DNA from 3 places in the Rothia sp. SD9660Na genome. Region 3 is predicted to be linked to each of the others. Evidence: riboswitches for the same ligand, from Rfam matches in the RefSeq annotation. Region 3 holds a riboswitch; each other region holds the start of a gene.
What was found. A riboswitch is a leader RNA that binds a small molecule or an ion and turns the genes downstream of it on or off. The one in region 3 is predicted to bind S-adenosylmethionine.
Positions count from the first base shown of each region.

Region 1: another riboswitch for S-adenosylmethionine. It lies ahead of QM007_RS08585 (O-acetylhomoserine aminocarboxypropyltransferase/cysteine synthase family protein); the one in region 3 lies ahead of QM007_RS10050 (LLM class flavin-dependent oxidoreductase).
Region 2: another riboswitch for S-adenosylmethionine. It lies ahead of QM007_RS09305 (nuclease PIN); the one in region 3 lies ahead of QM007_RS10050 (LLM class flavin-dependent oxidoreductase).

Region 1 is NZ_CP125946.1:1,816,154-1,825,774, reverse strand. It holds gene gatB (Asp-tRNA(Asn)/Glu-tRNA(Gln) amidotransferase subunit GatB) at 1-481, shown strand, start outside; gene QM007_RS08600 (hypothetical protein) at 983-1,879, opposite strand; gene QM007_RS08595 (hypothetical protein) at 1,881-2,921, opposite strand; gene QM007_RS08590 (S9 family peptidase) at 2,930-5,113, opposite strand; SAM riboswitch class IV at 5,252-5,369, shown strand; gene QM007_RS08585 (O-acetylhomoserine aminocarboxypropyltransferase/cysteine synthase family protein) at 5,491-6,837, shown strand; gene metX (homoserine O-acetyltransferase MetX) at 6,852-8,078, shown strand; gene QM007_RS08575 (alpha/beta hydrolase) at 8,110-8,796, shown strand; gene QM007_RS08570 (RNA-binding S4 domain-containing protein) at 8,820-9,038, opposite strand; gene QM007_RS08565 (glycine--tRNA ligase) at 9,180-9,621, shown strand, end outside.
Region 2 is NZ_CP125946.1:1,973,021-1,982,641, reverse strand. It holds gene QM007_RS09310 (DEAD/DEAH box helicase) at 1-3,153, opposite strand, end outside; SAM riboswitch class IV at 3,304-3,431, shown strand; gene QM007_RS09305 (nuclease PIN) at 3,467-3,682, shown strand; gene QM007_RS09300 (PIN domain-containing protein) at 3,679-4,110, shown strand; gene QM007_RS09295 (SDR family NAD(P)-dependent oxidoreductase) at 4,183-4,956, opposite strand; gene QM007_RS09290 (cell division protein PerM) at 5,069-6,871, shown strand; gene QM007_RS09285 (hypothetical protein) at 6,878-7,291, opposite strand; gene purN (phosphoribosylglycinamide formyltransferase) at 7,403-7,981, shown strand; gene purH (bifunctional phosphoribosylaminoimidazolecarboxamide formyltransferase/IMP cyclohydrolase) at 8,109-9,621, shown strand, end outside.
Region 3 is NZ_CP125946.1:2,144,993-2,154,613, reverse strand. It holds gene QM007_RS10065 (ABC transporter permease) at 1-858, opposite strand; gene QM007_RS10060 (aliphatic sulfonate ABC transporter substrate-binding protein) at 861-1,901, opposite strand; gene QM007_RS10055 (ABC transporter ATP-binding protein) at 1,910-2,716, opposite strand; SAM riboswitch class I at 2,721-2,814, opposite strand; SAM riboswitch class IV at 3,016-3,116, shown strand; gene QM007_RS10050 (LLM class flavin-dependent oxidoreductase) at 3,225-4,691, shown strand; gene cls (cardiolipin synthase) at 4,786-6,297, opposite strand; gene QM007_RS10040 (TetR/AcrR family transcriptional regulator) at 6,449-7,024, shown strand; gene QM007_RS10035 (NAD(P)-dependent oxidoreductase) at 7,134-8,096, shown strand; gene QM007_RS10030 (ABC transporter ATP-binding protein) at 8,157-9,621, opposite strand, start outside.

The DNA of each region.
Region 1 (9,621 bases), 330 kb from region 3:
CGTGGTCAACGCCGGTGCTATGGACGCCATCGAAGAGACCGTCGCCGCCGGTGCTCCCGCCTCAGTTGCTCGTAAGTGGTGGATGGGCGAGATTGCCCGTATCGCCAAGGAGCGCGAGGTTGAGCTGACCGAAACCGGTGCAACCGCCGCTACTATCGTTGAGCTCAACCAGCTGATTGAGGGTAAGAAGATTAACGATAAGATTGCCCGCCAGGTACTCGGCTTCGTAATCGAGGGTGAGGGCAGCCCGGCTGAGATTGTTGAGAAGCGCGGCCTGGCCGTCGTCTCTGATGACTCGGCCCTGACCGCTGCTATCGACGAGGCTCTGGCCGCTATGCCCGATGTTGCCGATAAGATCCGCGCCGGTAAGGTGCAGGCCGCTGGCGCCGTGGTCGGCCAGGTTATGAAGGCTACCCGCGGTCAGGCAGATGCCGGACGCGTGCGCGAGCTGATTCTCGAAAAGCTGGGTGTTGAGGGCTAAACCCCTTCTCTGGTCAATCTACTGACCGGGCGTTCTCCCCTGTGGGCGAGGGCGCCCGGTTTTTCTTGCCCTGGAGGAGAAAGGGCACAAAGAAGGCGCCCGCTCTGGGAAAGAGGGGCGCCTTATTACTTTGCACCGCGGATAGGGTTCTGGGGTAAAGAGCTCTACCAGGTGAACGGTCGGCGTGCTAGGGAAAACTAACCGACCGCTAGGTTAGGTAGCAAAAATCGCACTAAAGCTACCTAGTGTCTCGATTTAACACGGTGAGAGACCCTCACACTAGTACAGAGGGGGGAAACTAGGAGCGAAAAACATGCACCAGGGGCGGGATGTTCTTTTCAGAAGCTCTGAGTCTCGAACACCGGTTAGATTATCGAGTGTAAGGAAAGATGGTTACCACATCCACCAAACCTTACACGTTTAGGTTATGTTCTCCCACGTCTCGCTTATATCGCAGTTTTACGGTGGGGGCGAAAATTTTTTTTGGTTGAAACTATTGGTCTAGGGAGCGGGCGCCCAGGTAAGGGCCAGCGTGGTGTCTTTTAGGCTGGGGTAGAAGTGGGAGAGGTAGTCGGTGACGGTGTCAGCACAGGTGGTGATGATGGGGGAGGCACCAGCGGACGTCTGCTCGGTGAAGCTTACAGCTAGGGGGCTGCCTGCTGCGGTGAGTTTGATGGCTGCGGAGTAGCTGCGGTGGGTGAAGGGCAAAAGGAGCTGGTAGCTGCCGTCCGCCTGGGGCTGGACGGTGCCGCGGATGCTGAAACGCAGCATGAAGGTTTGCAGGGGCTGAATGAAGGTAGCGGGGGTGAACACCCATTCCTGGTCTTCGTCGACGCGTGATACCGAAAAGTTCTGGTCAACGCAGGTAAGTTCCTGCCCCTGGGGTAGGGCAAAGACGAAGGCCGAGCAGCCTGATTCGAGGCTGAGCAGGGTGTAGGTGGCGTTGAGGGTAAAGGTACCGGGAGCAGCCGGGTCAAGCTGAATGTCGAGGTAGCAGCTTGAGGTGAGCACCTGGGGGCTGGTGCGGAGGAACTGGACGGTTTCTGAGTCGTCGAAACCTTGAGTGGCTGCCTTGTGGAGGGCTTTTTGGGTGCGCTCGTCGAAGCCGAAGGTTTCGCTGAACAGGTCGATGGTTTCGCTGCTGATGTGTTCACCGGTGATGGCGCGACGAACCCGGTCTTTGTACTTGTGGGGCGGGATTTCTAGGCCGTAGACGGTGTGCTGGTGGGCGCTGATGGCGCGGGCGATAGCCCTGATAGAGAAGGGGTTGGCTTCGCCCAGTTTTTCGTGGTGGATGTAGCGTTCCCAGGTGTCGCGCACATAGGGTTCCAAGAGCTCTGAGCGGAGCAGGGCGCTGACCAGGTGGGTGGTTGATGCTGAGCTGGGTGTAGTGGGCATGCTATGAGTTGGGGTCGGCGGGGGTGAGGCGGGAGAGCCAGGCGGGGCCATCCCCGTGGTAGTGGCGGACAGCTCCATCATGGTCTGATTCCCAAAAGTAGGCGAAGACAGTGTCTTCGGCGATGGGGAAGCTCATAGAGTAGCGCAGCTGAGCGGGAAGCTCTATCACTTCGAGCAGGTTTTCATCGCGCATGGCTTGGGACCAGATTTTCTGGTGCATATTGGTGGGCGGGGCATCGAAGGTAAGGGCCATGCTGGTGTTGAAGCGGGCTGGCGTAAAAGGCCCTAGAGAAGCGTAGTTGAACTTCTCTCGTTTACGGAGCATGGGTTCAATATTGAGGTCGATCCGGTAGCGGATCTGGTGTACCTGGCCGTAGCGAATAGGGTAGGGCGTCCTAATAGCTAGCTGCCACATGGTGTTGTCCGGGTGGTGGATGTGGGCACGTTCGTGCTCGTTCATGGAGACCAGCTCGCCGCCCTCAAGCAGGGTGACGGTAGAATCCGTGGACTCGAAGCGGGGGGAGATGAGGGTGAGCTCATCTACCTCAGAGCAGATAATCTCGGTGACGATGATGTGGCGCATGAACCCGAAACGGTCGACGTGGCCGTCCATCAGAGTGGAGAGGGAGGTGTAGTTGCGGGTGTCGATGGTGCTTTCGGCGCTGGTGAGGGTCTCTGCCCGCTGGGCAAGCTTTCGGCTGAGGCTGTGGGCTGAGAGGGCCCGCTGCAGTTCTCTGGCTTCGGCTGCGGTGAACTCGAAGGCTGTGATGAACATGTGGGCGGTGGCGTCCGAAATTGCTTCGCCGTTCAGGGCGCGCGAGACCCTGTCTTTGATGGTTGCTGGGTCGATGTCCTGGTTCAGGTAGTCAGAAAGCTCGTAGGCGATGAAGGTGGCTACGGCTCGTTGGTTGATGGAGTTACCCCGGCGTCTTTGCACGTGCCGCATCCACTTTTCCCGGTAGGGCGGCTTATTCAGCAGGGAGAGTAGGATTTCGTGGGGGACGCGCGGGGTGAGATCTACTAGATCAGTGGACGTTGGCATCGGCGGGTTTACTCCGTGACGCTAGTGGCACCCAGGTGGGTGAGCAGGAAGGAGTAGTCCCAGGCGATTTCGCGCCAGGCGGTGTAGCGGCCTGAGCCGCCGCCGTGGCCGCCGTCCATCTCAATTTTGAGCAGGGGAGTGGGGGAGGCCGGGTCGATGGTTTCGCGCAGGGCTGCTACCCACTTAGCCGGTTCGACGTAGAAGACGCGGGTGTCGTTGAGGGAAGTAACCGCTGCGATGGCAGGGTATTTCACGGGGCGGATGTTCTCGTAGGGGGTATAGGACTTCATGTAGTCGTAGACCTCCTTGTCGGTGATGGGGTTGCCCCATTCTTCCCATTCCAGGGCCGAGAGCGGCAGGTTAGGGTCAAGAATGGTGGTCAGGGCATCCACGAAGGGTACCTGGGCCAGGCAGGCTGCGTACTTTTCGGGGGCCATGTTGACGACGGCACCCATGAGCAGGCCGCCGGCTGATCCACCCATAATGCCGATACGAGCAGCGTCCACCCAGGCCTGGGAGGCGAGGAAGTCGGTGGCGTCGATGAAGTCGGTGAAGGTGTTTTTCTTAGCCAGCTTCTTGCCCTCGGTGTACCAGGCACGGCCCATTTCGCCGCCACCGCGGATGTGGGCAACGACGAAGATGACGCCGCGGTCCAGCACGCTCAGGCGGGCGGTGGAGAAATAGGGGTCCATGGAGGATTCATAGGACCCGTAGCCGTACTGAATCAGGGGGTTTTTCTGGGTCTTATCGAGGTCGGCGCGGTGCATGACAGAGAGCGGAATCATGGCTCCGTCGGCAGCCGGTGCCCACATACGGTAGGCGGTGTAGTTCTCGGGCTCGTAACCGATCACGGGGGTGCGGCGGCGCAGCACCAGATCGTCGGTATCGGGGAAGTATTCGTAGACGCTGCTGGGGGTGAGGTAGGAGGTGTAGTTCAGGCGGATGACCGGGGACATGATATTCACACCCGAGAAAGCCGAGGTGTAGAGCTCTTCGGTAAAGCCGCCGGGCTCATAGAGGTCAATGCCCTGGGGGTGGGCTGCGGCAACCTGCTCCGCAAGAGCGGTACGCGGGGCAACGAATACCTTAACGGTGGTGTTCTCACGGGCCATGAGCACCAGATGGTTGCGGGAGAACTTCACGGACTCAAGGCGGACGTCCTCGCGGTGGGGCACCAGGGGAATCCAGCTGGCCTTGAAATCGGCAAAGGGCACGTACTCTTCCCGCAGGGGAGCCAGTACGATTTCACCGTTGGGGGCCTCGTGGTTATGGCCGATGACCAGATAGCCGGTGCCCTCCACGTCGATGATATCGGTGGAGTACTCGATACCGGCGTTCCGCTTCATAATGAGGGTGGGCTCTAGCTGGCCCAGCTCGTGGATATTGATAATGCGGGTCTCTGAGTACTCAGAGTTGGATGAGGTAATGACTACGTGGGTACGGGAGGACGACATGCCAGCACCCAACCAGAGGCCGTTATCGTCCTCGCGGTAGAGGGCAAAATCTTCAGAGGCGCTGGTGCCAATGGCGTGGGCACGCACTTCGTAGGGGCGCCAGGACTCATCGGCCACCGAATAAATCAGGTGCTTGGCTCCAGAGGCAAAGAAGGCCCCTGCAAAGACGTCCTCAATTTTCTCTTCCAGAATCTCTCCGGTATCGAGGTTCTTGAAGTACTGGGTGTAGCGCTCATCGCCTGAATCGTCCACACCGAAGGTCAGCAAGGAACCGTCGCGGGTGACCTGGAAGGATCCCAGGGAGAAAAAGGCCATATCGCGGGCAAATTCGTTGCAGTCCAGCACCACCTGCTCACCGTCGAGCGGTTCACCGGGACGGACGACCGGCGGCTGGTAGCGCTCTTCAACGCTACCCTCGGTCAGGGCAGGGACGCGGCACATGACCGGGTACTGCTCACCGGCAACCGTGCGATTAAAGTACCACCAGGCCCCGCGGCGCGAGGGCACAGACATATCGGTGAGCTGGGTACGGCCCTTAATCTCTTCAAAAATAGCGTCCCGAAGGGGCTGTTGATCTTCTGTGACCGCCTCGGTAAAGGCGTTCTCAGCGCGTAGATGCTCTAGAACCTCGGCGCTTTCCTTATCGCGCAACCACTCGTAGTGATCAACAAAAGTATCACCGTGATGGGTGCGCGCAAGGGGCACGCGCTTGGCAAGAGGAGGAGTCAGAGACATCATCAGCCCTTTCGTAAAAACTCGCTTCCCACCATTCTAAATGACGCTCACAGAACGTAACGTACGCAATACAAGGACACATGCTGAAACTTTAGAGCCCTTTCTTGACGCTCCCCGGGTGAGCCAGCCAGACTAGAAACAGGTCAAGAGAACCAGCGCTAAGCCCCAGCTCGCTGGTCGGCAACCCTCCACTCGCGGTGGGGTGCCCTGGGTGAAGACCGGGCGTACCCACCGAGAACCAGGTACGCAAGCGCGGGACCGATGTGCCTCTATCTTCTGCGAGGGCATCAGATTCTTTTCCTCCTGACCCGGGCGGAAGATACGGCATGCGGCCCGTTTCAACTGAACACTGAAACAACGATCTCCCTAGGAGTAACCGCATGACCACCGAGAACACCGTTCCCACCCCCTCCAACCCCACCGGCTGGAAGTTCGAAACCCAGCAGATTCACGCTGGCCAGGAACCTGACCCGGCAACCGGCGCTCGCGCCCTGCCCATCTACCAGACCACGTCCTTTGTCTTCAAGGACTCCGCCCAGGCAGCAGGCCGCTTCGCCCTCTCAGAGCTGGGCCCCATCTACTCCCGTATCAACAACCCCACCCAGGAAGCCGTTGAAAACCGTATCGCTGCCCTCGAAGGTGGCGTCGGGGCCCTGTTGCTCGCCAGCGGCCAGGCAGCCTCAACCTTCGCAATCCTGAACATCGCCGGGGCCGGGGACCACATCGTTGCCTCCCCTTCCCTCTACGGCGGCAGCTTCAACCTGCTCAAGTACACCCTCAAGAACCTCGGCATCGAAACCACCTTCGTTGACGACCCTGCCGACCCCGAGTCCTGGCGAGCAGCAGCCCGCGAGAACACCAAGGCCTTCTACGCAGAAACCCTGCCCAACCCTCGCGGCGATGTGCTTGATATTGAGGCTGTTTCGACCGTGGCCCACGAGGTTGGGGTGCCGCTCATCGTCGATAACACCATTGCCACCCCCTACCTGCTCAACCCCATCAAGTATGGCGCTGACGTGGTCATCCACTCAGCCACCAAGTACCTGGGCGGCCACGGCACCTCGGTCGGCGGCGTTATCGTCGACTCCGGTAACTTCGACTATGGCGCCTACCCCGAGAAGTACCCCCTCTTCAACCAGCCCGACGAAAGCTACCACGGCCTGGTCTATGCCCGCGATCTCGGTGCAGATGGGGCTTTTGGGGTCAACCTCTCCTACATCCTTAAAGCCCGGGTCTCTCTGCTGCGCGACCTCGGCTCATCCATCTCACCGACCAACGCCTTCAATATTGCCATCGGTCTTGAGACCCTCTCCCTGCGCGTCGAGCGCCACGTAGAGAATGCCCTCAAGGTTGCCCAGTTCCTCAAGGACCATCCCCAGGTCGAATCTGTCACCTACTCCGGCCTGCCTGATTCCCCCTACTACGACCTGGCCCAAAAGTACCTGCCCAAGGGGGCTGGCGCCGTCCTCGGCTTCACCCTCAAGGACGCCGACGCCGCAACCGCCCAGAAGTTCGTGGACTCCCTCTCCTTGCACTCCCTGCTGGTCAATATTGGCGATGTGCGTTCACTTGCTGTCCACCCGGCCTCCACCACCCACAGCCAGTCCACCACCGAAGAGCTTGAAGCCATCGGTATCAGCCCAGCCTTCATCCGCCTCTCGGTAGGGATCGAGCACATCGATGACATTCTCGCCGACCTCGACCTCGGCTTTGCCGCTATCCGCTAAGGAAAGGTAGCTCAATGACGACAGCACGTCCCGCTGACAGTGCCCCCCATCGCACCGACGGCGTCCTCACCCACGCCTCTATCGGTGACCTGACCCTCGAATCAGGGGTAGTACTACCCGACATCACCATCGGGTACGAAACCTGGGGCACCCTCAACGAGGCGGGCGACAACGCCATCCTGATCCTGCACGCCCTGACCGGCGACACCCACGTCTCGGCAGGGCGAGTAGGGGCGGACGCCAGTGAGCAGGACCGCGAAGCCGCTGAAGCCGCCGGCTGGTGGCCCACCGCAGTTGGCCCCGGCCGCGTCATCGACACCGACAAATACTTCGTCATCTCACCCAATATACTCGGTGGCTGCTACGGCTCCACCGGCCCCGCCTCACCAGCCCCCGCCAGCATCGACCCCGACCGTAGGCCCTGGGGATCCTGCTTCCCCCTGGTTACCATCCGCGACGGCGTCCACGCCGAAAAGCGCCTACTCGACCAGCTGGGCGTCACCTCCCTCCACCACGTTATCGGTGGCTCCCTGGGAGGCGCCCGCGCCGCAGAATGGGCCGTCACCTACCCCGACCTCGTCCGCTCCTGCGCCGTCATCGCCTCCGGCCCCGCAGCTACCGCCGAACAGATCGCCTGGGGCCACATGCAAAACCTGGCCATCCGGCAGGATCCAGCCTTCGCAGGCGGCGACTACTACCCCGGCCGCGGCCCCGTCACCGGCCTGGCTCTGGCCCGCCGCATCGCCCACACCACCTACCGCTCAGCTGCCGAACTTCACTTCCGCTTCGGCCGTGACGCCCAGGACGGCCACAAGGTCCTGCACCCTATCAGCGCTGAACGCGGCCGCTACCAGGTTGAAAACTACCTGGACCACCACGGCACCAAACTTACCAACCGCTTCGACGCTAACTCCTACCTGGCTATCAACGAAGCCCTGCTCTCCCACGACCTCGGGCGGGGCCGCGGCGGTCTTGAAAAGGCACTGGCCCGCACCGTCTGCAATTGGACCATCGCCTACGTGGACTCCGACCGACTCTTCTTCCCCTCCGACTCCCAGATCCTCGCAGCAGCCCTACCCAACCCCGTAGAACCTGCCGTGATTCATTCACCTTGCGGCCACGACGGCTTCCTCATCGAACACCACCAGCTCGAACGCATACTTGCCACCAGCATCGAAACCCGGGACGCCGCCGACGAAGCACAACCGCGGGGGCGCAAACACCTATGGTCAGTGGTCTAAAGTCGGCTCAGCCGGTGGTAAGTTGGGGGTTATGAACCAGTACCTTGTTGAATATTCCAAGGCAGAACCTTTTCGCCGGGGCACCCACCTGGTCGTCCTCCTACACGGCTATGGCTCCCACGAGCGTGACCTGCTGGGGCTCACTCCCTACCTGCCCAGCGAGAAGGTGACCTACGCGTCCGTCCGCGCGCCCCAGCCCGTTGGCTACCAGCTACCGGCCGATGCCGACTCCGCCTACGTTGAAGGCCCCGCCATGGGTTACCAGTGGTGGCCCCTCAACCAGCAGCTTGAAACCGTAGGCTTCACCGCAATCGAACTAGCCGTGGACTACCTGCTGGGCTGGCTCGAACCCATCGCCGCCGACTACAACAGCGTGACCCTGCTGGGCTTCTCCCAGGGCATGGCCCTTGCCACCTCGGTAGCCCGTACCCGCCCCGATCTCATCAAGGCTGTGGTAGGGCTCTCCGGCTACGCCGTGGCCGGTGGGGAACACTACTTCAAGGACGCCCAGCTAGCTGACGAGCCCCTGCCCCTCTTCTGGGGGAGCGACGAAGCTGACCCCGTCATCACCGCCGACAAAATCTCTTTTACCCGCGAATGGGTAGCCGGGCACACCGCTCTCACCGCCCAGACCTACCCCAACATCGGGCACGGAGTCGCCGCCGCAGAACTCACCCACGTCACGGACTTTCTCAAAGAGAAGGTACTGTCTGCTTAACCCAGGCAGTAAGAGCAGTTAGCTTACTCGGTCTCCACCTGCACCGTCAGACCGTTCAGCTCCACAGTGTCGCCAGCGTGTAGCTGACGCCCGCGCTGCTCACAAATATCACCGTTCACCTTCACCAGGCCGTCCTGAATCACCTCACGGGCATGCACCCCGTTCTCCACTAGATTAGCCAGCTTCAAAAACTGGCCCAGGCGAATCATCTCATCACGAATAAAAACAGACTCAATACTCATACCCACCACTCTACCCGCGCCCGCACCCAGGCACCCAGGTGCGGTAGGCTTAAAGACGTGTGCGCCACCCGGCCCACTTTCTTTTTTACATCCAAGCACGCCGCAACCGGTGGCGCAGGCTCATAGGAGAAACCAAAAACTATGGCACCGAAGTCCAAACTCGACAACGTTATTTCACTGGCCAAGCGCCGCGGATTCGTCTTCCAGGCAGGTGAAATCTACGGAGGATCCCGCTCAGCATGGGACTACGGCCCGCTCGGTGCCGAACTCAAAGAAAACATCCGCCAGCAGTGGTGGCAAACCTTCGTACGCGGCCGCGAAGACATGGTCGGCCTCGACTCCTCCATCATCCTGCCCAAGGCAGTCTGGGAAGCCTCAGGCCACGTCGCAACCTTCACCGACCCCCTCGTTGAATGCCTCTCCTGCCACTCCCGCCACCGCCAGGACCACCTGATTGAAGCCTTCGAAGCCAAGAAGGGCCGTGCCCCCGAAAACGGCATGGGCGACATCGTCTGCCCCAAGTGCGGCACCAAGGGCCAGTGGACCGAACCCCAAAACTTCTCCGGCCTCATGAAGACCTACC
Region 2 (9,621 bases), 170 kb from region 3:
GGCGTAGCGCTCGGCATCAATCAGGGTAGCATCGAGCGCCAGACGACGCAGGGTGGTGAGGGACTGGAAGATGGTGAAACGGTTCTTGTCGATATCCTCCAACAGACCCAGGATCTTTTGGCGCTCGCGCTGCAGGTGGGTGTCGTAGGCCTTGCGATGAGCTGGGGCCAGGGGTACGTCGATGCGCATATCGGTCTTCTCGGGCAGATCAGCGGCCACCAGTTCTTTGGTGCGGCGCTTCATGAGCGGACGGATGCGGCGGCGCAGCCTGCCCAGGGCCTTGGTCTCTTCCCCTGATTCGATGGGGGTGGCGTAGACGTCCTTAAAGGCGCGGGCCGAGGGGAAGAGCCCCGGGGCAGCGATTGAGAACATGGACCATAATTCCATGAGGTTGTTTTCCATGGGGGTGCCGGTGACCGCAATCTTGACGCGGGCTGGCAGGTCGCGGGCGGCCTGGTGGGCCTTGGTTTTGGCGTTTTTAACGAACTGGGCCTCATCGAGCACCAGCCCCTCAAAGGGCTGCTGGGTGCCCAGCTCAAAGTAGTGTTCTTCATCGAGCCGGAAGAGGGCGTAGCTGGTCACCATAACATCGGCTCCGGCGACGGTGTCGGCCAGTCGCCGTTTCGACTTTCGCACCGATTCTTCTACCCCCACCACCGTGAGGGAGGGGGCAAAACGCTTGATTTCCCGCACCCAGTTGGGCACTACCGAGGTGGGGGCGACCACCAGGAAGGGGGCGGACGCGTCCGCCCCGCCTTCTGGTGTGCCAGGCTGGTGGGCGGTGTCCTGCTTTTTTTGCTGGGCGTGCAGGAAGAGGGCGATGGTTTGTAGGGTTTTGCCCAGGCCCATGTCATCAGCCAGCACCCCGCCCAGACCGTGTTCCCAGAGGAAGGCCAGCCACTGGTAGCCCTCTACCTGGTAGGGGCGCAGGGTTGCCTGCAGGGTAGTGGGTACATCGGCGGGGGAGTGGTCATCGAGGTTGAGCAGGGCTGAAACCTGCTCATCCCAGGCGGCCACGGTCTGGGTTTCGGCGGCTAACTCTTCGAGTTCTTCCCAGAGGCCTACCTGATGGCGGTTGATTTTGAGCGGGCCGGTCTTGTCGGTGAGCTGAGCAGCTTCGCGCAGCAGCTCTTGTAATTTCATAAACTCGGGCCGGTCGAGCGCAAAGTACTGGCCATTACCGAGCAGCAGGTGGGTTTGGCCCTTAGCCAGGGCGGCAACAACATCGGAGAAGGCCACATGCCAGTCCCCGGCCTTGATAGCAACGCCCAAACCGAACCAGTCGCGGTGGCGGGTGTCATCCACCGTCACGATGATTTCGGGGGCTTCATCGAGCTCGCGGAATTCGGGGCGGGGCCCGGTCACATCAACGCGTACACCCTCAATTTGCTCGTAGTCGGGCAGGTAGGTTTCCAACAGGGTGCGGGTGCCCCAGTTCTCGGTGTAGTGGCGGGTGAAGGGAATGCCCGGGCGGATTCTCTTGACCTCTTTGAGCACCCGGTACTCGTGGGCAGTATCGCGCACATCGGCCCGGTCTTCGCCGGGGTAGCCCAGAGCATCGAGCCTGAGAAAATCGCTGTCATCGCCGGTGGGGTTGACGGGGTACTCCCAGTGCCAGGCGGTGTGGGCGGTGAAGGGCGGGCCCGGCTCGTCAAAGGCAATGCTCAGCACCAGGGTGGGCATACGGACGGCCGGTAGCTCCAGCTCTTCGCTGCTCGTTGAGATGGGCAGCGCCCGGGTGAGGGCGGGGTAGTAGTCGGCAAAAAAGGCGGGGACGTCGGCGGCCGGCACGGTCACCTGTTCCCCGGATATCAGGGATTCGGCAACTGCATCCAGCGGCTTAGCTAGAGGAATGAGCACCAGCTCGGAGTCGGCGGTGAGCCAGGAGGGGCGGTCCGCGGGCGCTACGTCCTCAGCCTGGGCAAGAGCCGAAGGCAGGGTGGAGTCCCAGCGGGCTGCCGCTGCCGCTTTCACGTAGGTCTCCTGGGCCGCCCCACCCAGGGCGATAAAGCCCTGCCGGTTATTGCCCAGCTTATGGGTAAAACTAGCAGGCAGGGTGTACGCTCCCCAGCGGAGCAGGGGAGTCAGGCGCAGGGCATCGGCGGACGCCCCCCGCTCAGGGACCGGTTCAAGGGCCAGCTCAACCTGGGGTGCGCTTGCGATAGTCAGACCGGTTTCTTTGCCGTCCAAGAGGATGGTCAAGCCCACCTCATCGGCAGATTCCAGCAACTGCCAGAGCAGTGAGGAATCCACATTTGAGACAGAAGCCCAATCGCGGTGTGAGGAGTAGATGGACTGGGACCCGCGAATAACCGCATAAAACTCATTGAACCAGGCGGCGTGCTCGGGGAGCAGGCCGGTGCCAGCAGACCCGGCGGCAGAGCCCGAAAACTTCTCCCAGCTCAAACCGCCCTTGATCCACTTGCCGCGGGCCCCCATCATGAGGGGCCGGGCCTCCAACGAGATACGAGGAGCCCCACTATTCTTGGTCCAGCCGTACTTACCGGGAACTACCAGGCGCACATCAAGAGCGCCGGTTACCCGGTGGTTGCGGCTATCGTAGCTGGGGCGGGCAGCAAGAGAATGAGCCAGGGAGCGCTGCCAAGCCGGCAGGGACTGCCCGACCCGGGCACCTGCGTCTGGCTGGCCGTCCTCACCGGTTTGCCCGTTCTTGTACTCCTTCAGCAAATCTGCTGCCCGCTGCAGACCCATGGTGTCGGCCAGCTGCAAGATTTCCTGCACCTTCTCATTAGCGCCACCGGGCTGGTCTGCGCCGGGTGCCGGGCGGTTCTCCCTGGTCTTCCAGGTGCTTGAGGATGCCGTCATGGCCCGCTTGGCCTTGGCCGTGCGGTCGATGGCGGTCAGCATCAGTGCCACCGCGTGCTTACAGTTGTGGGCCACCGGGCAGGAGCAGGTCGAGGAAAAAGCGTAGGAGCCAGCGGCAACCTCGGAGGGGAAAGCCACCCGCGCGGTGTAGGGGGCAGAACCAGAGCCAGCCACCTGCCCTTCCAGCACCCGGGCCTGCTCATCATAGGTGTATCGGATGACGTTGCCTTCCCGCATGTACCTCTGCCCCCGCGTGTAGGCACGAGAGCCCACCTGCCGAATAATGGCGGGGGCTGTCACCGGGATTTCAGGGAAAGAAGTAGACACAGGCGCACCTTCACAACAGAGCAAATACCTAGTCTTCTAGCGTATCGCACCGCCTTACCCACAGCGCCCACGGGCTGGTTCATCACAGTAAGAAAAATTTCTGAGAACGGTGTTTACAGAAGCGCTGAGAGCGGGTTATGCTTTTACCAGCTTCAAGAGATTCAACTGTCAAGCTCCGACTTTGGTTGAACGCCAACCCCATGTTCACGGGTGGCTCGGATGACGAAGCGGTCTGCATCGCGCATTTCGGCGCTGTTTGGTGCAGGCAAGAGCAAGTTTCGAAAGGAATGCGCACTTTACGCGCAACGACGGCATGTCAAACGCTCGACCTCACGCCCACCGTCCTCACATCACCGTTCAGAAGAACATCTCTGCTGCCTCTGTACCCGCCCGCGGCGGCTACACCGCAATGAGCATCCAGGACTACACCCGCATCTCCAACGAGCGCAGCGAATTCCTCAACTTCCTGCTGGCCCCCAACCCCAGCGGTATCCCTGCAACTGAGTACGGTGTTCTGAAAGCTGCATGAGCCAGGTAGGTCTGCTTCTCGATTCCGATGTCCTTGCCGAGATTCGCAAGGCCACCCCGCACCCGCAGGTAGTGAACTGCCTACGCCGCCGCTCCTACCGCACCATGTACATCTCGGTACTCAGCCTTGGTGAACTCAAGGGGCTTTACCCCTACCCAGAAACCGAACGCTGGCTCGCTGAGCTCATGGACCGCTTCGACTCTCACGTGCTAGAAGTCGATGCGAAGGTATCACTGGAGTGGGCCGGACGCCACGCCGAGAAGCATCTTCACCTGGTGGGTGGGCAGCGCCCCGCCCCCCTCGCCACAGCGGCCCTTGAGGGCCTGATGGCTGCCACCGCCACCGTCCATCAGCTTGAGATTATTTCGAGCAAGGCCGAGATTTATAAGTCCTGGGGCGTCCCGGCGGTGGATCCCTGGGAAGACTAGAGCCTGCAATATAGGTTCCACAGGCTCACGCTGGATGGAGCCCAGCAGCTTCGCTGTGAGCCTGCAAAACCTTTAGTAATCTCGCGTTCTCGCTATTGCGGCTGCCACCAGCCGGCGGGGTAGCACCCGTGCGGCTGCGACCGTTAGTTTGTAGGGTAAGGACGGCACACAGATCGGCTTACCTGCCGTGACCGCAGCGATACCTTCGGCAACGACCCGCTGGGGGCTCAGCCATAAAAAGTCCGGTAGGCGGGGCTCGCCCTGGCCCATGGCGTCGTGGAATTCCGACCGGGTTAGGCCCGGGCATAGGGCCGTCACGTGGATACCCCGGCCCGAATACTGCAGGTGGGCCGATTCTGAGGCCACCACCAGGAAACGTTTAACTGCCGAGTAGGTGCCGCCGGGGGTAAAGGCTGCCACCGAGGCAACGTTAATAATGCGGCCCCGCCCGCGCGGCAGCATGGTAAGAATCGCCGTGTGCATGAGCTGGAGCGGGACCCTAGCCAACACGTCGACCTGGTCTAAGTGGCGCTCTACGGGCGCGGCATCAAAGCTCTTGCCAAGCCCGAAACCCGCGTTATTGACCAGTATCTCCACGGGGCGCTCAACCTGCTGTAGGCGCTCAACCAGGCGGGCGACATCCTGCTCCACCAGCAAATCGGCAGGGATTACCTCAACATCTACCGCGAACCTGCTGCGCAGCTGGGCTGCTAGTTCTTCTAGAGCCTCGGCCCGCCGGGCAGTGAGTACCAGGTTGTACCCGGCTGCTGCATACTGGCGGGCAAACTCGGCCCCGATACCTGCTGAAGCGCCGGTAACCATCACATACGAAGTTTCACTGCTCATAGCTCCCATTCTACCGCCGGGGCGAGATGGGCCGGTTATCTTCACCGCACTCTTACCTCGCACGCCAGCGTCATCAGGCACACAACAGAGAAACATGACATGATGAAAGACGATGAATACCACCGCTCACCCCAAACGTTCCCTCCCTATGCCCCTGTGGCTGCAGGGCTCAGTTGAACTTGCCCTCGTGGCGCTGGCCTCTTACCTCACCGTCGTCCTGCTCCTGGTGGCGGTCTGGTACACCAACGGCTTCAGCAGCAGCGGTACCCTAGCCGGTGCTGTCTCTGCGGCCGGGCACCTGTGGTTGCTGGTTCACGGAGTGCCCCTGAACATGAACATTCCCGAGCAGGGGGTCTTCTCAGCGGTGACCGGAACTATGAGCCTGGTGCCTCTGGGTCTCACCCTGATTCCCCTGGCCCTCTGCTATCGCTCCGGCCGCCGCCTGGCCCGCGCTAGCTACGAGGGTCAGTTCTGGCAGCCCCTGGTCGGCGGTCTTCTCGCCTACGCCCTGGTGGGTGCCGGGGTGAGCCTGCTATCCACCAACGACTTCTTCTCCACCTCACCTGTCTTCACGGCTCTGGTACCCCTCTGGGTAGCTGCCCTGGGCATCATCTTGGGCGGGTATGCTGAATCGCGCTCACTGGCAGCCATGATTGGTGTGAATGCGGCCGACTGGGTCAAGAAATTCAGCCAGTATTCCCGCTGGGCAGGCTCCTACGTCTGGGCTCTGCTGCGGGCAGCCCTGGTGGGCGTGCTGGCCTTTGTGGCCGGTGGCGCCCTGTTACTGGTCGTCACCCTCTTCTGGCACTGGGACGACGTCGTCTCTCTTTATCAGACCCTGCACGCTGGTGCCGTCGGCGGCCTAGCCCTGACCCTGCTGCAGCTGGGTTTGCTCGTGAACCTGGTGGTCTACTCCATGGCGTGGAGCTCCGGTGCGGGCTTTGCCCTGGGCGCCGGCACCTCCGTTGACCTGACCGGCACCAACGTTGGGGTCATGCCCTCCCTGCCGGTGCTGGGGGCGCTGCCGCACGCGTCCGAGCCCTGGGGCTACCTGGCCCTTACCGTGCCCCTAGCCGCCGGTGCCCTGGGCGGCTGGTGGTTCTTCCGCGAAGGTGAAAACCACTTTGACGAGTGGCTTTCCCTCAAGATTCGCTTCCGCTGGCTGTCCTGGCCCCTCTCGACCCTGGGGCTTGCCGTCCTGACCCTGCTGCCGACCTTCCTGCTGACCACCCTGCTGGGCTGGGCTGCCAATGGGTCGCTGGGGCTGGGCCGCTTCACGGCTATCGGCCCGCACCCCCTTATCTTTGGGGCCTTCTCTGCCGTGTTGCTGGCGGGCGGCACCATGCTGGGGCTGGGCCTTGCCCACCTGCTGGCGCGCGATACCTCCGGTGAACTGGAGCGATTTGCCCAGGCCAAGCCCACCCGCGAGCAGAAGCGTGCCGCCCGCGCCGAGGCCAAGGCCCAGAAGGCAGCGGCCCGTGCCGAGCGTAAGGCAGAAAAGGCTGGGTCTGATCGGTCGGATGCCGCCCAGCCGGACGCCGCCGAGCAGGTAGACGCAGAACCGGGTGAGCTAGAGAGTCAGGACGCCGCTGGCAAGACTCCCGCTGAGGGCGGGTCGGTTGCGGCCTCGAACGAGAAGGGCGCCGCTGCGCTGGCGCTGGCCCGTATTCTGGCTGACCGCGAGCAGACTCAGCCTGCTGAGAGCGATGAAGCTGCTCCTGAGGCTGAGGAAGTAGCGCCTGAAAACGAAGCTGAAGAACCCGCAGCCAGCGAAGCGGAAGCAGAGACTGTACCCGAGACTGAAGCTGAAGAACCCGCTGTGCCCTTCCGGCCCGTGGTGAAGCGTCCTAAGTCCTTACGTGCCCGCCGCCAAAAACGCCTTGAAGAGCTGGCAGAAGGTACGGGCAAGGAATAATCCCAGCTACTGCCCCATGAGCTGCTGCAGCAGGCCGTCGCTCATTTGCGAGGTGCACTGTTGCTGGCGGCTCAGGGTGACAGCCTGCTGCAGGCACTCGGCGTAGCCAACCGCGGCGTCCACAAAAATTAGCTGGACCAGCGCAGCGAAGCCCAAGAAGAGTGACCACAACATCACCATAACCATGAGCACCACCGAAAAAGCTGGAAACTTAGCTCCCACCATCTTCACCAGGGTCACGGTGGCAAGAGTGAAGGTCAGCACCGCCAGGGCCGCTGTTACCGCGGCAAACCAGCCCGGGTACGAGGTGCTAGCCACCGTAGCAACCATCGCCAAAAACGACAGGCGGGACCACACCTTGATATTCTCAAGCACACGGTCAGAAGGTAGCTGGGCAGAAGGACGCACGGAGTCAGACATACCTACCACCTTACCGCGCCACAGCGCTCACCCCGCACAGCGTAAGACCCCGGCATCTCAGCATAAAAACTCAGCGGTGTGTTAGCGCTCGCATACGATAAACTTTTCTGTATGCGCATTGTGGTGATGGTGTCCGGCTCGGGCACAAATTTGCAGTCCATCCTTGACTCCGTAGCAGCCGGCGACCTTGACGTCACAGTCGTGGCGGTGGGGGCCGACAAGCCCTGCCTGGGGCTTGAACGAGCAGAGGCAGCCGGGATCGATACCTTCCTCGTTGAGCCCAGCAACTACGATACCCGCGAAGCCTGGAACCGCTCTCTCGAAGAAAAAATTGCCAGCTACGGCGCCGACTACATCATCTTTGCTGGCTTCATGCGCATCGTCGATGCCCAGCTCGTTGACCGCTTCGCCAACTGCATCATCAACACCCACCCCGCCCTGCTACCCTCCTTCCCAGGAGCCCACGGCGTGCGCGACGCTCTGGCCCACGGGGTCAAGGTCACCGGCCTGACCGTGCACCTGGTCGACTCCGGCGTCGACACCGGCCCCATCCTGGCCCAAGCTGCCGTCGATGTGCTCGATGACGACACCGAAGAAACCCTGCACGAGCGCATCAAGGTCAAAGAGCGAGTGCTCCTGGTAGAAACCATCGCCCGTCTGGCCCAAGATCTCAAGGGCAATCCCGCCTAACCCGCAAGTTTAGCCCCGCACCACGGGGCTGGGCCTAGGGTCGGGGCCCACATCAAAACGACTCACACCCACGTAACCACCTGCTGACCCGGGCCAACCCCGGCAGCACAAGAAACGGAGTTAATCTGTGAGTCTCATTCAGCTCGACCGCGTACCGCTCAAGCGTGCCCTCGTCTCTGTCTACGACAAGACAGGCCTCGAAGACCTAGCAAAGGGCCTGCATGAAGCCGGTGTCGCTATCGTCTCCACCGGTTCCACCGCCTCCACCATCGCCGCAGCCGGCGTGCCTGTCACCGAAGTCTCCGACATCACCGGCTTCCCCGAATGCCTCGAAGGCCGCGTCAAGACTCTGCACCCCCGCGTCCACGCCGGAATCCTGGCAGACCGCCGCAAGCAGGAACACATCGACACCCTCAAAGACATGGACATCGAGGCCTTCGACCTGGTCGTCGTCAACCTCTACCCCTTCGTTGAGACCGTAGCCTCCGGCGCAGACCAGGACGCCATCATCGAAAAAATCGACATCGGCGGCCCCTCCATGGTTCGCGCAGCAGCTAAGAACCACGACGCCGTAGCCATCGTTGTCGACCCCGCCAAGTACGGCCAGGTCGTTGAAGCCGCCAAGGCAGGGGGCTTTAACCTGGCAGAGCGCCGCCGCCTGGCGTCCGCCGCCTTCGCCCACACCGCCGCCTACGACACCGCCGTCGCCACCTGGACCGCAGCCCAATTCGAGCAGGACGAGGACGCCAACTACTGGCCCCCCTTCGCAGGCCTCGCCTTTGAACGCTCCGAATCCCTGCGCTACGGCGAAAACCCCCACCAGGCAGGCGCCCTCTACATCGACCCCGCCGCAACCCCCGGCATCGCTCAGGCAGAACTGCTCGGCGGCAAGGCCATGAGCTACAACAACTACGTTGACGGCGACGCCGCCCTACGCGCCGCCTACGACTTCGACGAACCCGCCGTCGCCATCATCAAACACAACAACCCCTGCGGCATCGCCGTTGGTGCCGCAGACGCAGCCGACCCCATCGCCGACGCTCACGCCAAGGCCCACGCCTGCGACCCCCTCTCAGCCTACGGCGGCGTCATCGCAGCCAACCGCGAAGTCACCGCAGCCATGGCAGAAACCGTCAAGGGCATCTTCACCGAAGTCATCATCGCCCCCTCCTACGCCCCCGAAGCCCTGGAAATCCTGCAGACCAAAAAGAACCTGCGCATCCTCCAGTTACCCGAAGGCTTCGCCCGCGACACCATCGAATACCGCCAGGTCTCCGGCGGCGCCCTTTTCCAGGACGCTGACCGCCTGCACGCCGACGGTGACAAGGTCGAAAACTGGCGGCTCGTCGCCGGTGACGCCGCCGACGAATCCACCATCGCCGACCTCGAATTTGCCTGGAAGGCCCTACGCGCCGCCAAGTCCAACGCCATCCTGCTCGCCAACGACGGAGCCGCCGTCGGCATCGGCATGGGCCAGGTCAACCGCGTTGACTCCTGCCGCCTCTCAGTCGAACGTGCCAACACCCTCGCAGAAGGTATAGAACGCGCCCGCGGTTCCGTTGCAGCCTCCGACGCTTTCTTCCCTTTCGCCGACGGTCTCCAGGTGCTCCTGGCCGCCGGCGTCCGCGCAGTCGTACAGC
Region 3 (9,621 bases):
CTAGTTGCTGGGGAACCGGGCCTTGACCCAGCGTTCGAACACACCCAGCAGGGCGTTGGTGATTTTACCCAGGATAGCCAGCAGGACGATGGCCAGCAGTAGGCGGTCGGTGCGGCCGTTGTTCTGGGAGTCGGTGAGCAGGAAGCCCAGGCCCATCGAAGCACCGAGCAGTTCGGCGGCGACCAGGAAGAGCCATGCCTGCGCCAGGGCCAGCCTCAGACCCGAGACCACAGCGGGCAGAACGGCAGGTAGCTGCACGGTGGTAAAGAGGTTGATACCGCGGACGCCGAAGGTTCGGGCAGCCTCAACCAGCTTGGGGTCCACGTGGGCTAGAGCCGCCGAAACCGTGGTATAGACCGGGAAGAAGGCACCGATAGCGATGAGGGCGACTTTGGAGTTCTCACCAATACCGATCCAGAGCAACAGCAGGGGCACCCAGGCTAGCGACGGTACAGCGCGCAGGGCCCCGATGGTGGGAGCGGCGAGCACCTGGGCCCAGCGGGAGAGCCCTACCCAGGCTCCGAGCACCAGCCCGAGGATAGCCCCGATGCTGAAGCCCAGAACCACGCGCTGGGTCGAAATAGCAACGTGCAGGCCGAGCTGATCGCGTCCTGCCAGATCAAGGGCGGCAGCAACCACCTTCGAGGGGGCAGGCAGCTGCACCGCACTAAAGACCCCGGCGGTGCTCAGGTACTGCCAGAGCGCCAGAAGAACCAAGGGAAGCAGGGCACCGAGCCAGGGTACCCAGCGGCGGGTGAGCAGGGGTCGGCGGGGTACCTTCGCGGACGCCGGTGTTTCGGTGCGCGCCAGGCGGCGGTGGGTTGCCGGTTGGGTGGTGAGAGCAGGGGTAACTGACATGATTACTCAGCCACCAGGGTTGAAACGCGGGCGGGGTCGGCCTTCTGGGCAAAGGTGTCGTTGACGATGCTGCCCAGGGCGGTGTCTACTTCGCCCTGTGAGGCAACATCGCCGGATTCAACCAGGTAGGGGCCGACCTTTTCAAGCACGGCGAGCTGCTTGTCGCCGGGTACGTTATCGATGTCAAGGTAGGTGCGGTCCCAGACAACCTGGGCGGTTTCAAGCTCAATTCCGGAGCCGTCCGCCAGGATCTGTACGGCCTCTTGCTCGTTGGCGAGTGCCCAGTCGCGGGCGTATTCGTAGATATCAACGATGGCCTGGGCGGCTTCGGGGTCGCTCTCGATGAACTCCTCGGTGGCGTTCAAGAAGCCGTAGGTGTTGAAGTCAACGTTGCGGTAGAAGAGGGTGTTGCCGTCCTCAATTTCGGCGCTGGCCATGATAGGGTCAAGGCCGCTCCAGGCGTCTACGGTGCCCTGGTTGAGGGCGGTGCGGCCGTCGGCGTGCTGGAGCTGCTCGATGGTGACCTCATCGGGCGATACACCTGCTTCTTCAAGAGCTTGGAGCAGGAAGAAGTAGGGGTCGGTGCCCTTGGTGACGGCTACCTTTTTACCGGCCAGGTCTTTCACCGATGAGATACCGGTGTCGGTGCGGGTCACCAGAGCGGACCACTCGGGCTGGGAGTAGAGATCAATCACCTGAATGGGGGAGCCGTTGGAACGAGCCAGCAGGGCAGCTGAGCCCGCGGTGGAACCCACATCAATGGCGCCAGAACGCAGAGCCTCATTCGCCTTATTTGATCCAGCGGACTGTACCCACTCGACGTCCTTACTCTGCTCTTCCAGGGCGGTCTCAAGCCACCCCTTTTCCTTGATAATCAGGGAGAGTGGGTTGTAGGTGGCGTAGTCGATGGTGACGGTGGTGTTGCCCGCTGCGGCAGAAGTGTCGGCGGTAGAAGCGTTTTCCCCTGCTAGGCACCCGGTCAGTAGTAGGGTGCCGGTTGCGAGCAGGGCAGAGGTAGTGGTGAGACGAGAAATGAGTGACATGTGTGTTCCTAGTGTTCTTCAACGCCGAGTTCGGCCAAAAGTTCTTTACGCAGGGTGGCAAGCGCCGGGTTGCCGCGGTCGCGCGGGCGGTGATCGGGCACCTCAACAATGCGGGCAATCGTCGCGGGCGCGGCGGGGTCCGGCTTACCCAGCACAATCACCCGGTCTGAGAGGTAGAGTGCTTCTTCCACGTCGTGGGTGACCAGCAGGACGGTGGCCGGGTCGTGGGCATGAATATCGAGCAGCAGGTCCTGCATGTTGATGCGAGTCAGGGCATCGAGAGCGCCGAAGGGCTCATCGAGCAGAAGGATGCCGGGGTTCCGTGCCAGTGCCCGGGCCAGGGATGCGCGCTGAGCCATGCCACCGGAAATCTCACGGGGGCGGTGCTGGGCGTAGTCTGCCAACCCCACAACGTCCAGAAGGCGGGCAACCTGCTCGCGGGCAACGTCCTTGGGGGTGCCCTTGGGCAGACCCAGCGCCACGTTCTTCTCAACGGTGCGCCAGGGCAGTAGGCGCGGTTCCTGGAAGCCGATAGCTACACGGGAATCGAGACCCCGTACCGGGCTACCGTCGATGGTAACGGTACCGGCGGTCGCAGCCCCCAGACCGGCAGCAGCCCGCAGCAGGGTTGATTTGCCGCAGCCCGAGGAACCAATAATCGAGATAATCTCACCCGGGTAGGCGGTAAAAGAAACGTTTTTAAGGACGGTGCGGGTCTCCCCGCGCTCGCCGATGAAGGTCTTGCCGACGGCATTGAAGTCGATTTCGCAGGCGGTGAGGGTGGTGGGGGTGCCTTCTAGCGTGGGTGCGCTCATGCTTTCTCCATCGTCTCTTGGCGTTAGCACCGACCCCTGGGGTAGGGAGGTTGCTGCGACGTCGTGGAGCCAAGTCTCTCGGTCGCTCTGGATGGTTAACGCTTTCAACGCTAGGGGCGTTTGGTGGAACTGGGCAAGAGTATGACGCGGTATTTCGGCCGGTTACGAGTGTGACGCTGTGGGTTGATCTGACCGGAACCCGCAGACGTCCGTAACAGAGCTCAACACGCGCCACAATGTGAAACGTAGCCCGAGATGCTTGCACCTGGGCGGGCTGGGCGGGCTACACTAAATCTCAAGATCAAGAGTCCCAACGTCAAGCTCTGGCTAGTTGGGCGGCAACCCTCTCCCGTAGCGGGGTGCCCCAGATGAGGATCAGGCAGTAATGCAAGTACGGCGCAACCAGGCGCCACCTCCGCGAAGGCTCGGCGCCTTTTACTTTGGGTAAGGACGCCAGTGGCAGCACGGGCGCGGAGGGCCAAGCACCACCTGTGAAAGGGCCCGGTTCATGACCGAGAAGAAGCGCATCGTCGTCAACGCCTTCGATATGACCACCACCAGCCACCAGAGCTTTGGCCTGTGGCGTCACCCCCGCAACCGCGCGGATGAGTACAACACCATCAAGTACTGGACCGACCTGGCTAAGGTCTGCGAGAAGGGCCTCTTTGATGCGGTCTTCATTGCGGATGTGGTCGGTGTTTACGATGTCTACAAGGATTCAGTAGCTCCCGTGCTGAAGGACGGCGCCCAGGTTCCTGTGGGTGACCCCTTCCTGCAGATTTCTGCTATGGCTGCTGTCACCGAGCACCTGGGCTTTGGCGTTACCGCTGCCGTGACCTACAACCAGCCCTACACCCTGGCCCGCTCCTACTCCACCCTGGATCATCTGACCGGTGGCCGCGTGGGCTTCAACGTGGTGACCTCCTACCTGCAGTCTGCTGCTGAGAACCAGGGTCTGCCCGGTCAGATTGAGCACGATGAGCGGTACGAGATTGCCGAAGAGTTCCTCGACGTCTGCTACAAGCTGTGGGAAGGCTCCTGGGAGGACGGCTCTGTGCCCCGCGACCGTGAAAACGGTATCTTCGCTGACCCCTCTAAGGTTCACCCTATCCTGCACAAGGGCAAGTACTTCCAGGTACCCGGCATCGCCCTGACCGAGCCTTCACCCCAGCGCACCCCGGTGATTTTCCAGGCCGGTGCGTCCTCCCGCGGCCAGGCTTTCTCAGGCCAGCACGCCGAGGCTATCTTCATCACCGCCCTGCGCCCCCACCTGACTAAGGTGCTGACCGAGCGCATCCGCAACGAGGCTGAAAAGGCCGGCCGCAAGCGTGATGACGTGAAGATTCTGGCTATGCTCTCCGTTGTTGTGGACGAGACCGACGAGAAGGCTCAGGCCAAGTACGCCGAGTACCTCAAGTACCAGAACGTTGAGGCATCCCAGGGCATCATCGGCGGCTGGAGCGGTCTTGACCTGGATCAGTTCGATGAGGACGAGGCCCTTAAGTACGTTGAGACCGAGTCGATCCAGTCCTTCCTGACCCCCTTCACCCTGCAGGATAAGGAGAAGGAGTGGACCCGCAAGGACATCGCCGAGCACTGCGCCACCGGTGGCATGGGTGCGGTTCTGGTGGGTTCACCCCAGACCGTTGCCGATGAGCTGGAGAAGTGGATTGATGAGGGCGGCCTGGACGGCATTAACCTTGCCTACCATGTGTCCCCCGGCTCCTTCGAGGACTTCGTCGAGTTCGTTGTTCCCGAGCTGCAGAAGCGCGGCCGCTACCGCACCGCCTATGAGGGCTCCACCCTGCGCGAGAGCCTCTTCGGTGAGGGCAACAAGTACGTGGACGAGCGCCACCCGGCTGCCAAGTACCGCGGCGCCTACGCGGGCAAGCCCTCCGTTGCCGACACCCCGGCCCGTGACTTCCTCAAGCTAGCGATTGAGAACGCCGAGAAGGCTGAGGCCGCAGGCCACTAGTTCTTCTGAGATAAGGACGCCGCCCCGCGCCTTCCTGCCATCGGGCAGGGGAGTGCGGGGCGGCGTCCTTATCTTCTTTATGCTGTGCCGACGGTTAGAGCAGGGCGCTCCACAGGCGGCAGAGGTTCTCGGCAATCTTCTGGTGGGCAGGGCGGTTGACCCACTCGTCGTAGCGCAGACGCTTACAGCGGGAGATGTAATCCCGGGCAACCTCTTCGAGCTCCTGCACCATGGGCTTACCCACGATAAAGGTGGAAACCTCAAAGTTGAGGGCGAATGAGCGGGGGTCCATGTTGGAGGAACCGATGAAGGTGATTTCGTCGTCCACAATCATGAACTTGGAGTGCAGTACGGTGGGGCCGGGGTACTGCTGAATCTTCACACCCGAACGAAGCAGCTGCTCGTAGTAGGAGCGCTGGCCCATAATTGGCAGGAACTGGTCACCCTTTTCGCAGACAATCAGGGTCACGTTGATACCTGAGAGGGACATATTGGTGAGCGCCTGCAGCAGGGTTTCTTCGGGTACGAAGTAGGGGGAGCAGATGATGATACGTTCTTCTGCGTTGTAAATCAGGTGGTTGATCAGGCGCAGGTTGTTTTCGGTTTCGAAACCGGGGCCAGAAGGCACGATTTGGGCGAGCGGACGCTGGCCCTCCTGCCCTGCCTCGTCGTGGGCTTCGATGTCGGCGTCAATTTCGTCGAGTAGGAGTTCCTTGGTCTCGGCATACCAGTCAGAGACGAACACCGCGTTGAGCTCGTGCACCACGGGGCCGGTGCAGAAGAAGGAGAGGTCCTTCCATTCCAGACCCTTTTTGATGTTGCCCTTGAGGTTATAGGTGCGGTCGATGGCGTTCTGGGAGCCGGAGAAGGCAATCTCGCCGTCAATGACCACAATCTTGCGGTGGTTGCGCAGGTCGGGGCGCTGCCACTGGCCCTTCCAGGGCTTGAGGGGGAGCATGAGCCGCCAGGGCACCCCGGCTTCGTTGAGCTTGCGCTGAAGTTCCCGCCAGCGGGGGTACTTGCGGGAGCCGATATGGTCGATGAGCACATGCACCGCAACCCCGCGCTGGTGGGCCCGCACCAGGGCATCCCAGAGGGGCTCGGTGGTTGAATCGAGGGCGGTGATGTAGAACTCGAAGTGAACGTACTTCTTAGCCTGGTCGATTCTCTCGGCAATTTCCTGTAGGGCCACATTGTTATCGTGCCGCAGTTCAAAGTCGTTACCGCCAATTAGCGGTAGGGCACCGAGCTTGTAGTTGAGGTTAGCTGCCACCCGCGCAGGCTCAGAGAGCACCGGGTCGCCCAGCACCGCGTCGTCCCCCTGAATCGCTTCTTTAATGATCTGATTCATGCTGCGCTGGCGACTGCGGCGGTGCCTGGGCACCAGGTTGGAGCCAAACACCAAGAAGGCGAAGAGACCCACAAAGGGGATAAAGAAAATCGCCATTAGCCAGCCGAGCGCCACCACCGGTTTGCGGTTATAGGGCAGCCAGAAAATCACGGTCAGACGAATCAGCAAGTCAATCACCAGCAGGGTAATTGAAGCCCACTGCGGGAGGCTCAGCAAGTCAATTAGGGGAGGAAGGCCTAGGTTCACCTTTCCCATTTTACCGGGGCAGCCAGCTTCGCGGGGCTACACGTCCAAATCTGTACCAGCCCCTGCAATAGACTGGTGGTGTGAAAAACCCGAGAAGTCTGCGCGCCAGCAGCGCCGCGAGCGAACCCACACCGCGATTCACGAGGCCGCGCTCAAACTTGTGCTTGAGAAGGGCCTCAAAGCCACCACTACCGACGAAATCGCTGAAGCCGCCGGGGTCAGCCCCCGCACCCTCTTCAACTACTTCGCGGGCAAAGAGGACGCTGTGCTGGGCCTGCGCGCCCCCGTCATCACCGATGACATCCTGCAGCGCGATGATGCCCGCCAGGATCTCTACATCTTTGAGCGCGTCGCCCACCTGATGCTCGACATTATGGTCGCGTCGGTTGACAGCCCCACCTACCCGCAGGTGCGTCCCCTAGTGCAGGAATACCCGGAGCTGCGCTACCGCCTGAAAACCCACCATATCGAGTGTGAAAAGACCCTGGCTGACCTGCTGCGCACCGTCAACTGGGTGGAGTTCAGTGCGAGCGGCCGCCGCGGCCCCTGGCCCTACCTGCCCGAGAACGAGGCGGACGCGGGCACCTCAGAACCCCGCCTGCGTGCAGCCCTCTGTATCACCTCGGCCCTGCTCCGCTACCTGGACTACACCCGCGGCGTCCCCGAGGGTGAAGAACGCGATGAGGTAATCCGCGAGGCCGTACAGACCTTCCGCCACCTGCTGCGCGAAGACTAGTTGCGGCACGCCCGTCATGCGGCGTCACGGGTAGACTCAGCAGGGCTCCACAGGGGTAAAGTGGCTAATGGGCGCCCCGCGCCTAAAATTTGGAACAAAGGAGTAGACCATGAAGATTCTTCTGCCAACATCCATCACCCTCGACCAGAGTGCCCTCGGCACAGAACCCGGCGACGAGCTAGTCAGCTACGACCCGGCCGTCAACATCGCCCCCGAACACCACGACGCCGATGTGCTCGTAGCCTGGGGCAACACCAACGACCAGCTCAAGGACGCCGCAGCCCACCTCCAGCAGGTAGAGCTAGTTCAGGCCCTGCTGGCTGGGCCCGATCAGGCACGGGCCGCGGGCTTCCGCCCCGAGGCCGTCATCGCCTCCGGTAGCGGCCTGCACTCAAAGACCGTTGCCGAACACACCCTGGCCTTGGCCCTGAACTTTGTACGCTTCCTACCCACCCTGGCAGAGCACCAGGCACAGAAGAACTGGGCGACCGAACTAGGCGGCCCCCAGGAACTGCACCCGGCCAATCAGGTCACCACCCTGCTCGGCGCCAAGGTCACCATCTGGGGCTTTGGCTCTATCGGCCAGGCCACCGCCCGCCTCTTCGATGCCTTCGGGGCCGATGTCACCGGCATTGCCCGCTCAGCAGGTGAACGTGCGGGCTTCCCCGTGGTCGCCACCGATGACATCGACTCGGTCCTAGAAACCACCGACATTCTGGTCATGATCCTGCCCAACTCCGAGGAAACCAAGAACTCCCTCGACACCGCCCGCTTGGCCAAGCTACCCCAGCGCGCCTACGTCATCAACGTCGGCCGCGGCCCCACCGTCAACGAGGCAGACCTCATCGAAGCCCTCAACTCGGGCAGCATTGCTGGCGCCGCTGTCGACGTTGTAGTCGAAGAACCCCTGCCAGCCAGCGACCCCCTGTGGGACGCCAAGAACATCGTCATCACCCCCCACTCAGCGGGCGGCCGCCCGGTAGAGCCCGAAGCCCTCATCAAGCAGAACCTGCAGGCCCTGCGCGATGCCCGCGCGGGCAAGGACGCCGACTGGCGCAACAAGATGAACTAGGTGTATTAGGTACACAAAAGGAGCTCCACCATAATCTGGTGGAGCTCCTTTTAGTTGCCTTTAGCTGACGACGTGGCCGGTTTCGTCCAGCAGCTTGGCGCGCAGTTCGCGGCGCTCAGCCTGGGCGTCCGGGTCGGGCAGCGGAACAGCGGCCAGCAGGCGCTGGGTGTAGACCTCGCGGGGATGGCGCAGAATCTGCTCGCGCGGCCCCTGCTCTACGATCTCGCCACGGCGCATCACCGCGATACGGTCGGCCAGGGCGTCGATGACTGCCAGGTCGTGGGTAACGAAGAGGCAGGCGAAGCCCATTTCTTCCTGGAGTTCCTGGAAGAGCTCAAGCACGCGGGCCTGCACCGATACGTCCAGAGCCGAGGTGGGCTCGTCCGCGATGAGTAGCTTGGGCTTGAGGGAGAGGGCGCGGGCGATACCGACGCGCTGCTTCTGGCCGCCGGAGAGCTCATGCGGGTAGCGGTTGCGGTAGGAGCGGGGTAGCTCTACACGATCCAGGAGCTCCTCGATACGCTTCTGCAGCTCGGCTCCCTTGGCGACGCCGGCAAGCATCATGGGCTCACCGATGGATTCGCCGATGGGCAGGCGGGGGTTGAGAGAGGATGAGGGGTCCTGGAAGACCATGCCTACGTGCTTGCGTACTTCGGCCAGGTCCTTGCGGCTGGGCTTGCGCATATCAATGCCGCAGACGTTCAGTTCACCTTCGGCGACCTGTAGGAAGCCTACGGTGGCGCGGCCGATGGTGGACTTACCGGAGCCCGATTCACCCACAAGACCCAGTACCTCACCGGCACGGATTTCGAGGTTGGCGCCGGTGACAGCGCGGAAGGGGCCTACGCGACCTTGCTTGGGGTATTCGAGGGCCACGTCCTTGAGGGAGAGAATGACCTTGCCGGTGCGCTGGGGGGCAACCTGTTCCAGCAGGGCGGTGGCCGGACGCTGGTGCTCGGCTGCGTCGTCAATGGCGGCATTCACGTCGATTTCGTCGCCACCCAGGTGGAGTACGGCGCCGAGTAGGGCCTGGGTGTACTCGTGCTGGGGGTTGTTGAAGACCTCGTGGATTTCTCCGGTTTCAACGATCTGGCCGCGGCGCATCACAGCGACGCGGTCGGCCAGGTCGGCGACTACACCCATGTCGTGGGTAATGAGGATAATAGCTGAGTTGAGCTTCTTCTGCAGGTTGCGCATGAGCTCAAGAATTTCAGCCTGAACGGTCACATCGAGTGCTGTCGTGGGCTCATCGGCAATGAGCAGCTTGGGGTTGGTCGAAAGCGACTGGGCGATCATGGCGCGCTGGCGCTGACCACCCGACATCTGGTGGGGGTAGGAGTTGAAAGCCTTGATGGGGTCGGGCATTTCGACCATCTCAAGCATTTTGATGGCTTCTTCTTTGGCCTCCGCCGGTGAGATGTTCTTGTGCAGGCGCAGGGTCTCAACAATCTGGTCGCCTACGGTCATGACCGGGTTCATGGCGGTCATAGGTTCCTGGAAGATCACGGCGACTTCTTCACCGCGC